Regions from separate parts of the Vibrio sp. Vb1574 genome, predicted to be linked through region 3. Evidence: predicted binding sites of a transcription regulator. Region 3 holds the regulator's gene; each other region holds the start of a gene.
What was found. Region 3 encodes MetJ, which represses methionine synthesis genes. Its sites were predicted from a motif close to TTAGACNTNTANANGTCTAA; they were not measured.
Positions count from the first base shown of each region.

Region 1: the regulator MetJ is predicted to act here: its motif matches at 2,447-2,466, upstream of metK (methionine adenosyltransferase).
Region 2: the regulator MetJ is predicted to act here: its motif matches at 2,297-2,316, upstream of metE (5-methyltetrahydropteroyltriglutamate--homocysteine S-methyltransferase).

Region 1 is NZ_JAWOTC010000001.1:367,970-372,243, forward strand. It holds gene R7O12_RS01620 (LysR family transcriptional regulator) at 1-144, shown strand, start outside; gene tkt (transketolase) at 236-2,230, opposite strand; gene metK (methionine adenosyltransferase) at 2,546-3,700, shown strand; gene R7O12_RS01635 (DUF2189 domain-containing protein) at 4,103-4,274, shown strand, end outside.
Region 2 is NZ_JAWOTC010000020.1:30,439-34,712, reverse strand. It holds gene R7O12_RS13895 (EAL domain-containing protein) at 1-135, shown strand, start outside; gene R7O12_RS13890 (hypothetical protein) at 222-932, shown strand; gene R7O12_RS13885 (DUF4250 domain-containing protein) at 1,085-1,285, shown strand; gene metR (HTH-type transcriptional regulator MetR) at 1,307-2,218, opposite strand; gene metE (5-methyltetrahydropteroyltriglutamate--homocysteine S-methyltransferase) at 2,500-4,274, shown strand, end outside.
Region 3 is NZ_JAWOTC010000068.1:3,386-7,659, reverse strand. It holds gene bfr (bacterioferritin) at 1-195, shown strand, start outside; gene R7O12_RS23125 (malic enzyme-like NAD(P)-binding protein) at 402-1,679, shown strand; gene metJ (met regulon transcriptional regulator MetJ) at 1,793-2,113, opposite strand; gene R7O12_RS23115 (O-succinylhomoserine (thiol)-lyase) at 2,339-3,499, shown strand; gene R7O12_RS23110 (bifunctional aspartate kinase/homoserine dehydrogenase II) at 3,515-4,274, shown strand, end outside.

The DNA.
Region 1 (4,274 bases), on a different contig from region 3:
GGGCGAATCACACCTTGCTTAGAAGGTTGGCTTTCTGAGCCTATTTCCATTAACTGCTATACACCAGCAGGACGACCACCACTGCGCTTATCCGTACTTTTAGACTGCATTCACCAAAGCATTCCACAAGGTTGGAAAACCTGACAAAAATAAAAAGGCCATCATAATGATGGCCTTTCTAACTTTAGCGTTTAACAATCGTCGTTTACGTTCGACTGTTTAGACGGTCCTGCAATTACGCTAGCAATTCTTTAGCTGTGTTCACTACGTTTTCAGTCGTGAAGCCAAACATCTCGAATAGCTGACCAGCAGGTGCTGATTCACCGAATGTTGTCATACCGATGATGCGACCGTCGAAGCCTACGTACTTGTACCAGAAATCCGCAATGCCCGCTTCAATAGCGATACGTGCCGTTACGTCTGATGGCAGTACAGATTCACGGTAAGCAGCGTCTTGTTTATCGAATGCATCTGTTGATGGCATTGAAACAACGCGTACTTTCTTGCCTTCTGAAGTTAGTTGCTCAGCGGCTTTCACTGCAAGCTCAACCTCAGAACCTGTTGCGATAAGGATTAGCTCAGGCTTACCTTCGCTATCTTTCAGGATGTAAGCACCTTTCGCGATGTCTGCGACTTGTTCAGCAGTACGCTCTTGTTGCGCTAGGTTTTGACGAGAGAAGATAAGTGCAGTTGGTGCATCTTTACGTTCAATCGCTAGTTTCCATGCAACTGCAGACTCAACTTGGTCACATGGGCGCCATGTGCTCATGTTTGGAGTTACACGTAGAGACGCCATTTGCTCAACAGGTTGGTGAGTTGGGCCATCTTCGCCAAGACCGATCGAATCATGCGTGTAAACTTGGATGTTCTGAATTTTCATCAGCGCAGCCATACGCATTGCGTTACGAGCGTATTCCATGAACATTAGGAATGTTGCGCCGTAAGGAACGAAACCACCGTGCAATGCGATACCGTTGATGATAGCAGTCATACCGAATTCACGTACACCATAGTGGATGTAGTTGCCAGAGAAGTCCTCCGTTTCTAGAGACTTAGAACCAGACCACATGGTCAGGTTAGAAGGCGCTAGGTCAGCAGAACCACCCATAAACTCAGGAAGCATTTGACCAAACGCTTCTAGTGCATTTTGCGATGCTTTACGTGATGCAATGTTCGCTGGGTTTGCTTGAAGATCGGCAATGATTTGGTTCGCTTTTTCTTCCCACTGTGCAGGAAGTTCGCCGTTTAGACGACGTTTAAGCTCTGCCGCTTCAGCAGGGTAAGCTGCAGCGTATGCTTCGAATTTTTCATTCCAAGCTGCTTCTTTCGCGGCGCCCGCTTCTTTTGCATCCCACTCAGCGTAAACATCTGCCGGGATCTCAAATGGGCCGTACTCCCAACCTAGGTATTCGCGAGCCGCTTGGATTTCATCGTGACCTAGTGGTGCACCGTGACAGTCGTGCGAACCAGACTTGTTAGGAGAACCGAAACCGATAATTGTTTTGGTACAGATAAGCGTAGGACGTGGGTCCGCTTTTGCTGCTTCAATTGCTGCGTTGATCGCGTCTGAGTCGTGACCATCGACTGCTGGGATTACATGCCAGCCGTACGCTTCAAAACGCTTAGGTGTATCGTCAGAGAACCAGCCTTCAACGTGACCGTCGATAGAAATGCCGTTGTCATCCCAGAACGCGATCAGTTTGCCTAGACCTAACGTCCCAGCAAGAGAGCATGCTTCATGCGAGATGCCTTCCATTAGACAGCCGTCACCCATGAACACATACGTAAAGTGGTCAACGATATCGTGACCTTCTTTGTTGAACTGTGCCGCTAGTGCTTTCTCTGCGATCGCCATACCAACAGCGTTAGTTATGCCTTGACCTAGAGGACCCGTTGTTGTCTCGATACCAGGCGCGTAGCCGTACTCTGGGTGACCTGGGGTTTTTGAGTGCAATTGACGGAAGTTTTTCAGATCGTCAATAGATAGCTCGTAACCGCTTAAGTGCAGTAGAGAGTAAATAAGCATTGACCCATGACCGTTTGACAGCACAAAGCGATCGCGGTCGGCCCACTCTGGGTTTGAAGGGTTATGGTTTAGGTGAGAGCGCCAAAGAACTTCAGCGATATCAGCCATACCCATTGGTGCGCCTGGGTGGCCTGAGTTAGCTTGTTGAACACCATCCATGCTTAGAGCACGAATTGCATTGGCAAGATGTTTACGAGACGACATGTCTGCTCCTGAGTACATTAAGCGAAACGAAAAGTAGGTCATAATTCTCTCAAAGCCCTGTTGGGTGTGCAAACGTTTTCCAGTCCAAAACCTCACAAATATTGCACCTTTCGCGCCAAATCGTTCGAAGTTCTTAAAATTATCAATAAATCAGGCAAACGTTTGGTTATAACAAAAACCAAAAAAGAGCTTGTAATTCGAGCAATCAAATTTAGAATAGACGTCTAGATGTAGATACACCTACAAAAATTAGTATTAATTTGCGCTGGAGAGTTTATCATTCCCCAGTTTTAAACCAGATATAGTGGAGCTAACATGGCTAAGCACCTGTTTACTTCTGAGTCAGTATCAGAAGGTCATCCAGATAAAATTGCAGACCAGATTTCTGATGCGGTTCTTGACGCGATTCTAGAGCAAGATCCAAAGGCTCGTGTTGCATGTGAGACTTACGTTAAAACCGGTATGGTAATGGTGGGTGGTGAAATCACGACTTCAGCATGGGTAGACATCGAAGAGTTAACTCGTGAAACCGTTCGTGAAATCGGCTACGTACATTCAGATATGGGCTTTGACGCAGATTCTTGTGCGGTACTAAACACAATCGGTAAACAGTCGCCAGATATCAACCAAGGTGTTGATAAAGCTGACCCTAAAGAACAAGGTGCAGGCGACCAAGGCATCATGTTTGGTTACGCTTGTAACGAAACTGAAGTACTAATGCCAGCGCCAATTACTTACTCTCACCGTCTTGTTCAAAAGCAAGCAGAAGTTCGTAAAAACGGCACACTACCTTGGTTGCGTCCTGATGCAAAATCTCAGGTAACATTCCAATACGATCAAGGTAACATCGTTGGTATCGACGCGGTTGTTCTTTCAACTCAACACTGTGATTCAATCTCAACTTCAGACCTGCGTGAAGCGGTAATGGAAGAGATCATTAAGCCAGTGCTACCTTCTGAGTGGATCAACAAAGAAACAAACTTCTTCATTAATCCAACCGGTCGCTTCGTAATCGGTGGTCCTATGGGTGACTGTGGTCTAACTGGTCGTAAGATCATCGTAGATACCTACGGCGGCGCAGCTCGTCACGGTGGCGGTGCGTTTTCTGGTAAAGATCCATCAAAAGTTGACCGTAGTGCAGCATACGCAGCACGCTACGTAGCGAAAAACATCGTAGCGGCAGGCATGGCTGACCGTTGTGAGATCCAACTTTCTTACGCAATCGGTGTTGCTGATCCAACGTCTATCATGGTGGAAACGTTCGGTACTGAGAAAGTATCTCACGACATCATCATTGAAGCGGTTCGTCAATTCTTCGACCTACGTCCATACGGTCTACAAGAAATGCTTAACCTTCTTCAACCTATCTACAAGAAGACAGCGGCTTACGGTCACTTCGGTCGTGAAGAATTCCCGTGGGAAGCAACAGACAAAGCTGCACTTCTACGCGATTTCGCTGGCATCAAATAATCAAGCCAAGCAAGAATCAATCAAGCCCTCGCCTATGGTGGGGGCTTTTTATTTTCAGCAACTTTTATCTAGTCATTTCGACTCATACCGCCCTGCCCCACAAAGCAGTCCTGTTTCTCCCTCATTTTTATACCGAATAAATTTTAAGCAATTATTTGTAAATTATCCCATCTCCGCCAATAGTTAAAATATTGTTAACTCCAATTTAAATAGAGACGTCGGATGCTGGCGACTGTGGAAGCAACACTTAAGTAAAGACATGAGTCAGGCATCTTTATGGCCGATACCAAACTAAGCCAATGCTCAGATGTAAACTTGAAAAAGTCGCTTCAAGTTTGACTGAACAAAAACCGCTGTCAGTTGGTATAAGCGGATAATGTGGGAATAAATCAAGGAGGAGTTATGCCTCGAACTGTTAATCCATCGGACTTCCACAACAAGCGAAAGGAAGTGCCAGACAACGAATACGCCAGAACCATACCGTGCAATACGGTCAATCTTTCTGCACCTTTTCATTGGCTAGCATTAGGTCTGCATGATTTCGTGCGAATGCCACTTATTAGTGCTTTCTATG
Region 2 (4,274 bases), on a different contig from region 3:
GATTTACCTGTCTCTGTTATTCGAGAGTTGGTTAAAACCGGGATTCGTTTCCCTTGGGTACTGTGTAATACCAAAGAAGAGTACCGTGGAGTTTTAACGCAGGAAGACGCGTTGAAGTATCTTGCTTCTCTGTGAATAAAATTGTCTTACCGTTTTAGCTCATTTTGGGGCCGACTTTCGGTGGTTTGGCGATAGTTGATTTGATATTATCGCCCCCCAAAATGACTTTTGAGCGTGCATTCAACATGATTCAACAATTGCTGGTTACTTTCCCTCCGATGCTATTTGGCGCACAAGCGCTACTGACTTTGCTTCTAATAAAGGGCGATATTTGTCCTGGTCAGCGAGGACGTCTTCATAAAATGTTGCCAGCAGTAGCTGTATTGTGGCTCGCTGTTGCGTCACTTCGCATTGAAGCATTTATGATCGTGTTTGCTATTTTCTACTTCTATTCTCAGGTTCAAACCAAGAAAACGCGTGAAAAAGGGCCACTATGGGCGATGCATTTAGCGAATGGTTTGGCCTTTGCGTATGTGAGTATTCAAGTATTTGAGCAATCAAGCTGGCCAGCATCGATAGCGATGGCGCTAATGATATTTTTCCTTGGGGCGTCATTTTCTCAATTGCTGCTTACGATATCTCGCAGCAGATTACAGGCATTTCACCGCATTTTACCAGTTACGGGCATTGTGTCTGGAATGCTATTAGTCATCGCAACGTTGTTTGCTTCTTACCAGTTAAATGAAGCTGCACTGAACGCTGCAACAAAGCCGATCTTGCTGTCTTTAGCTATGCTAATTTCTTCAATTATTGTGTGGTGTTGGCATATTTTTACGCATAAGAAACCAGAAAAGGTGCAACTGAGCGTAGCCTTGTTGCTAGCACTCGTGTCGATGACGAGCCTGCAAGGTTTATTCTCTCTCGCGGCTTAACCTCTATTCTAAAGACAAAGCTAGACGGCTTATATCCAAGTGCTTTCTTGGTGTTTGGGTATAAGGTGATCACGTTTTAGATCGCACTCACTTTAAATTCGCATAATTGCTACTACGCTTGTTTATATACCTTGTCGAAGAGGAGAGTCGCGATGGATTTAAGCAATGTAGGTAATCTGGACAGCACTATTTTGCTAGGTATCGTCAACGAAAAGCTACGTTTAGAGTGCGACAGTTTTGACGAGTTAGTATCAGTGTATGAGATGGATGTAGAGTCTGTAGTCGGCAAGCTTGATATGCTCGGTTATCAGTACGATCCATTGACTAACCAATTTAAAGCATATCAACGCTAAGCCTTTCATAACCCAAATCTTTTAAGCCACCTTGATTCCGTCAAGGTGGCTTTTACATTGTAGCCTCGCGGTTGCGAAAAAAGCTTGTAAGTAACGCTTTTCTTTCTCTGAGTGACGCGTTGCAGCAAACAAGCGACGCCATAAGCCTTGGCCGAAAGGTTTACTGGTAATAAGACCTTGGCGAGAAAATTCAGAAATCGCCCAATTGGGTAGTGCCGCCACCCCTAATCCAGCAGAGACCATCTGAACTAACATGAGAGTGTTGTCGGCTTGCTTCCATTTCGCAGGTTCTATTCCTGCTGGCTGAAGAAAGTGTTTTACGACGTCTAGCCTTTGTTTTTGAACCGGATAAGAGAGCATGGTTTGATCTGCGAGATCTTGCGGCTCAATAATTTCTTTTTCCGCCAATGGGTGGTTGGTTGCGGTAATTAAACGCATTTCAAAGTCGAATAGAGGCTCGTAGTGGACTTCGGATCGAGGTTGGATATCGGAAGTAATAACGAGATCGAGTTCGCCTGCCAATAGAGCTGGGAGTGGTTCAAAGCCAAAACCAGAGGAAAAGTCCAATGTTACGCTAGGCCAAGCAAGTTGGTACTCCCTAAGTGCAGGCATTAGCCATTGGAAGCAAGAGTGACATTCAATGGCCATATGTAATCGGCCATTGACGTCCTCTTTCAAGCTCGCTAAATCATTTTCTGCTCTTGCGAGTTTCGGAAGGATATCTTCTGCAAGACGCAATAGGATTTCTCCCTCTGAAGTGAACTTCACCGGACGAGTCTTTCTCAGGAACAGTTGCCCTCCAATTCGCGCCTCCAAATCTTTGATCTGATGAGACAGTGCCGACTGAGTGAGATGCAAAGCGGTCGCTGTCGCCGTTAGAGAGCCAGTGTCTCGAAGCGAAGTGAGTGTCCGCAAATGTTTTAGCTCTATCATGAATTCCTTTCATCCTTTGTTGCTCGCTATGAACAGAATAGCAATCGTGTAAATAACTTAACGACAAAAAATGGATATGTAAACGTCTAGACGTCTATTTGTTGTTTTTATTTGCGAATCATGTCGCTTCATGATGAATTTTTTTAATAAACAAGTTGAATAAATGGACGTTGTTCTAATATCAGATGAGAGCGATAGTTTAGCCATCCAGACATCTTATTCTTTACCGAAAGATGCTCTGATCCAAACAAATTGAACAAAATTGAGAAAGGAATAGGGACATGGCGACAACGACTCACATACTAGGTTATCCACGCATTGGTGAAAAAAGAGAATTAAAATTCGCTCAGGAGAAATACTGGCGAGGAGAAATTGATCAAGCTGAGCTTAAAAAGGTTGGGGCAGATCTACGCGCCAAAAACTGGCAAACACAAACGGATTCAGGTTTGAGTTTTGCCACTGCTGGCGACTTCGCTTGGTATGATCATGTACTGACGACCACGTTGCTATTGGGTCATGTGCCAAAGCGTCACGCTGATGGTTTCCCTAACCTGGATACGTTGTTCAAAGTGGGTCGCGGTCAATCTCAGGCGGGTTGCAGCTGTGCGGGCGCTGCGGCATCGGATATGACCAAATGGTTCAACACAAACTACCATTACATCGTCCCTGAATTCAGCAAGGACGATACGTTTGAAGTGAGCTGGCCGCAACTGTTTGAAGAAGTCAACGAAGCGCTTCAAGCTGGCCACCAAGTGAAGCCTGTTTTGCTTGGCCCAGTCAGTTACCTTTACTTGGGCAAAGAGGTCGAAGAAGGGTTTGACCGCTTAACCCTGCTACCACGCTTACTTACTGCTTACCAAGCTATTTTGGCAAAGCTAGCAAGTCAAGGTGTTGAGTGGGTTCAGATTGATGAGCCAATTTTGTCACTGGAGCTAGAAAGCAAATGGGCTGATTCGTTTAAGCTAGCCTACCAAGTGATTCGAAGCGATGTAAAAGTGCTGCTAACGACGTACTTTGACTCCGTAAGCGATACGCTAGACAAAATTGTAGAGCTACCGGTGGATGGTTTGCATATCGATTTATCTGCCGTCCCTCAGCAGCTTGACGATGTGGTTGCCAAGTTACCGGAGGGGTGGGTGCTTTCTGCTGGCGTTGTGAATGGTCGTAACGTGTGGCGTTCGGATTTAAGTGCCCAACTCGAGCGTCTACAGCCAGTCAAAGAGAAACTGGGCGACAAACTTTGGGTTGCCAGTTCATGTTCTCTGCTACATAGCCCTGTTGATTTAGCACTGGAAACAGAACTGAGCGAAGAAGTAAAAAGTTGGTTTGCCTTTGCAAAACAAAAAGTGGCAGAAGTCGCCTTGCTTGGCCGAGCGCTCGATGGTGACCAAAATGCGATTCTCGCTTGTGATACCTATAGCCAGCCAATCAAAGCGCGCAAGACAGCAACACATGTGAATAAACCTCAAGTACAAGCGCGTTTAAACAACATTACCGCGTCACTTGCCGAGCGCAGCGCACCTTATGCAGAGCGTGCTGCGCATCAAGCTGAAGTATTGGGCTTGCCTTTGTTGCCAACAACGACAATCGGCTCTTTTCCTCAAACGGGTGAAATCCGGGTGCAGCGCAGCGCTTATCGTACAGGTCAATTATCTGAGTCTGAATATATCCAAGCACTTAAAGGACATATTGCTGACGCAGTAAAACGTCAAGAGGCGCTCGACCTAGATGTGCTTGTTCATGGTGAAGCAGAGCGTAACGACATGGTGGAATACTTCGCTGAGAACTTGGCGGGTTTTCAAACGACCAAATTTGGTTGGGTACAGAGTTATGGCTCTCGCTGTGTGAAACCTGCCATTGTAGTTGCTGACATTGAACGTGAAAAACCGATCACGGTTGAATGGTCGACGTACGCCCAGTCGCTAACCAGCAAACAGATGAAAGGCATGTTGACTGGACCAGTAACGATTTTATGTTGGACGTTCCCACGTGAAGACATCACACGTCAAGAAATTGCGCAGCAACTTGCTTTGGCACTGCGTGATGAGGTGTCTGA
Region 3 (4,274 bases):
ATGGCGGCTATTCCAGATTTAAAAGATGCGATTGCCTACGCTGAAGACATTCGAGATTATGTGTCTCGAGATCTCTTCCAAGATATTCTTGAAGATGAAGAAGAACATGTTGATTGGCTAGAGACGCAACTTGGCTTGATTGAAATGTCTGGTATTGAGAATTATCTCCAAGCGCAATACGTGGACGAAGAGTAACGATACTTTCTGAGTTTGCATACTCCAATAATAGTAAGAAGAAAGAGCACCTGACTCGAAAATCGGGTGCTTAACCCCGTTATCTGGTCTAATCTCTTTTATTATCGGCTTTTTAAGGATATTGCTCGCAATCTTGCCTATGAAGTTTGATTTCTATCCGATAGAATTTATGCCCCCTTACCTAAAAATAAAAAAGAGAAACGTCCATGTCTGAAGACAACCACCAAGCAGCCACTCCAGAAGAAGAACATCGCCAAAAAGCATTGGATTACCATGCTTATCCAACTCCAGGAAAGATTGCTGTCGAACTGACAAAGCCTGCGGAAACGGCGGGTGACCTTGCCCTTGCTTACAGCCCTGGTGTTGCAGAGCCAGTGCGTGAAATCGCACAAAACCCGGATAACGTGTACAAGTACACTGCAAAAGGGAACATGGTTGCTGTTATTTCTAACGGTACCGCTATTCTAGGTCTAGGTAACCTAGGTCCACTTGCATCTAAGCCAGTGATGGAAGGTAAAGCGTTACTGTTTAAGCGTTTTGCAGGTCTTGACTCTATTGATATTGAAGTTAAGCACCGCACGATCGATGAATTTGTTGATACTGTTGCGAGCATTGCAGACACTTTTGGCGGTATCAACCTTGAAGATATTAAAGCACCAGACTGTTTTGAGATTGAAAAGCGTCTGATTGAACGTTGTGATGTACCAGTATTCCACGATGATCAACATGGTACTGCTATTGTAACGGCAGCGGGTATGCTGAATGCAATCGAACTTCAAGGTAAGAAACTTGAAGATTCAACAATTGTTTGTCTTGGCGCTGGCGCTGCCGCTGTAGCGTGTATGGAGCTTCTGATCAAATGCGGCGCAATGCGCGAAAAAATCTACATGCTAGATCGCAAAGGTGTGATTCACACTCGTCGTGATGATCTTAATGAATATAAGCAGCTATTTGCGAACAATACAGATAAGCGCACACTAGAAGACGTGATTGAAGGTGCAGATCTGTTCCTAGGTGTATCTGGTCCAAACCTATTGCCAGCGGAAGCGTTGAAGTTGATGGCAGATAAGCCAATCGTATTCGCATGTTCTAACCCGGATCCTGAAATCAAGCCGGAACTTGCTCACGCAGTTCGTGATGACTTGATCATGGGTACTGGCCGTAGTGATTATCCTAACCAAGTTAACAACGTATTGTGTTTCCCATTCATTTTCCGCGGTGCTCTTGATGTGCGTGCAAGTGAAATCAATGATGAAATGAAACTTGCAGCCGTTGAGGCGATTCGTGAGCTAGCAAAAGAGCCTGTACCTGAAGCCGTATTGAAGGCTGCAGGTGTTGATAAGCTAGAGTTTGGTGCGGACTATATTATTCCAAAACCAATGGATTCACGTTTGCTACCACGTGTTGCAAAAGCGGTTGCTCAGGCGGCGGTTAATTCAGGTGTAGCTCGTATCGAGATGCCTGAAAACTACATGGCAGAGTAATATATCTTTCAGATGTGATACATAAAAAATGGGACGCTATTGCGTCCCATTTTTTATGTCATTCATTTGGCTCGAGGCAAGAGTTATTACCTGAAACCTCTTATCAGGCTTTTTTATTCTTCGTCGAATGACTCAAATTCGATGCCCATTTCCGTCATCAGCGCTTTTACTTCTGTTGGAATATCATCAGGACGGTCTTTACGAAGGTCTTCATCTGTCGGAAGTGGCTGACCTGTGTACGCGTGCAAAAATGCCTCGCATAGCAGTTCGCTATTGGTTGCATGGCGTAAGTTATTGATCTGACGGCGAGTACGCTCATCAGTTAGCACCTTTAAAACTTTTAGCGGGATAGAGACGGTAATTTTTTTTACTTGTTCGCTTTTTTTGCCGTGCTCTGCATATGGGCTAATGTATTCGCCATTCCAGTCAGCCATTGCACACCTTCATTTATGTAATCGGTTAAAAATAATTTAGGTTCTGATTTTAGCTGCATTTACCGCCATAAGCAAAGACATATAGACGTCTAGAAGTGTTGACGTCTCATTTTTTGACGAGTAAAGTGAACATAACAGCAAAGGAAGCGTGTTGATCACTTTATGTTACTCATTAGATATAGCGCATTCCTATTTAGAAGTCATTACCCGTGAAAGGATACACCCATGAGCACTCGCAAACCTGCGACCATTGCAGTACGCACTGGTATTGAATCAGACAGCCAATATCATGCTGTCGTTCCACCTATTTATCTTTCCACTAACTATGGTTTTCCTGCTTTTGGTGAAGTGCCCAAGTATGATTACACACGATCTGGTAATCCAAACCGCGGACTGTTGGAAAGTGCGCTATCTGAACTTGAGTCTGGAAAAGGAGCGGTTGTTACTAACTGCGGTACGTCGGCATTAAATTTATGGGTTTCCGCTTTTCTCGGCCCAGATGATCTCATTATTGCTCCTCACGATTGTTATGGTGGTACCTATCGTCTTTTTAATACCCGAGCTAACAAAGGCGATTTTAAGGTTCAGTTTGTCGATCAATCAGACGAACAGGCTTTAGATGCTGCATTGGCACAAAAACCAAAACTCATTTTGCTAGAAACTCCGTCAAACCCTCTGGTTCGCGTAGTGGATATTGCAGCTACTTGTGAAAAAGCGAAACAAGTCGGCGCGTTAGTTGCGGTGGACAATACCTTTTTGACACCCGTGTACCAAAAACCTTTAGAGCTAGGTGCGGATTTTGTTATCCACTCCACAACAAAGTACATCAACGGTCATTCGGACGTAATTGGTGGGGTAATCATCACCAACACAGAAGCGCATGCAGAAGAGCTTGCATGGTGGGGCAATTGTATTGGTGCAACGGGCACACCTTTCGATAGTTACATGACACTGCGAGGTATTCGTACGCTTGGTGCTCGTATGAAAGTACATGAAGAGAGCTCACAGCAGGTACTGGCTTACCTACAGAAACAAGCGTTAGTTAAAACTATCTATCATCCAAGCCTGCCGGAACATCCAGGTCACGACATTGCTAAAAAGCAGCAAACGGGCTTTGGCTCTATGTTGAGTTTTGAGTTTGCTGGTTCGTTTGAGCAGCTAAAGGTGTTTGTGAAAGAGCTCCAACTGTTTTCATTAGCTGAATCATTAGGTGGTGTAGAAAGTTTGATTTGCCACCCGGCATCCATGACTCACCGTGCAATGGGTGAGGAGGCACTGGCGGAGGCTGGGGTCTCTCATCAACTATTGCGTTTGTCTGTCGGTTTGGAAGATGCACAAGACCTCATCACAGATTTAGAACAAGCGTTCGCTAAAGCTACCCAGTAATAGGAGACGATAACAATGACTGTACAACGTCAGCTGCATAAGTTTGGTGGCAGTAGCTTAGCAAACCCAGAATGCTACTTACGCGTTGTGGGTATTCTCAAAGAGTATTCGACAGAAAATGATCTTGTGGTCGTCTCTGCTGCAGGAAAAACCACTAATCGCTTGATTGAGTTTTTGGAAGGGTTAAATAAAGATGGCCGAATTGCGCATGAAGCGCTTCAAAGCTTGAGACAGTTCCAAACTGAGCTAATAGAAAGCTTGTTGGAGAGTGAAGCAAAAGAAGAGCTGTTAGCTTTATTACATGATGAGTTCAGTACTCTCTCGGAGCTGACTGCACCACTCACTAATGCGCAAAAAGCTGCGGTACTGGGACACGGAGAAGTATGGTCTGCTCGCCTATTGGCCGCGTTATTATCTCAACGTTCTATCCCTGCGGTTGCACAAGATGCACGAGCGTTTTTACGTGCAGAAGCGGGAACTCAACCAGAGGTTGATCGCGCTCGTTCATACCCTTTAATTAAAGAGATCCTCGCGCAGCATAACCATAAACGTGTGGTAATTACTGGCTTTATGGCTCAGAACGAGGCAGGAGAAACCATTCTACTTGGTCGTAATGGCTCTGACTATTCTGCAACGGTCATAGGCGCGCTTGCTGAAGTCAGTACTGTCACGATTTGGAGTGATGTTGCTGGTGTTTATAGTGCCGATCCACGTTTGGTGTCTGACGCTTGTTTATTACCGTTACTTCGATTGGATGAAGCCAGTGAACTTGCTC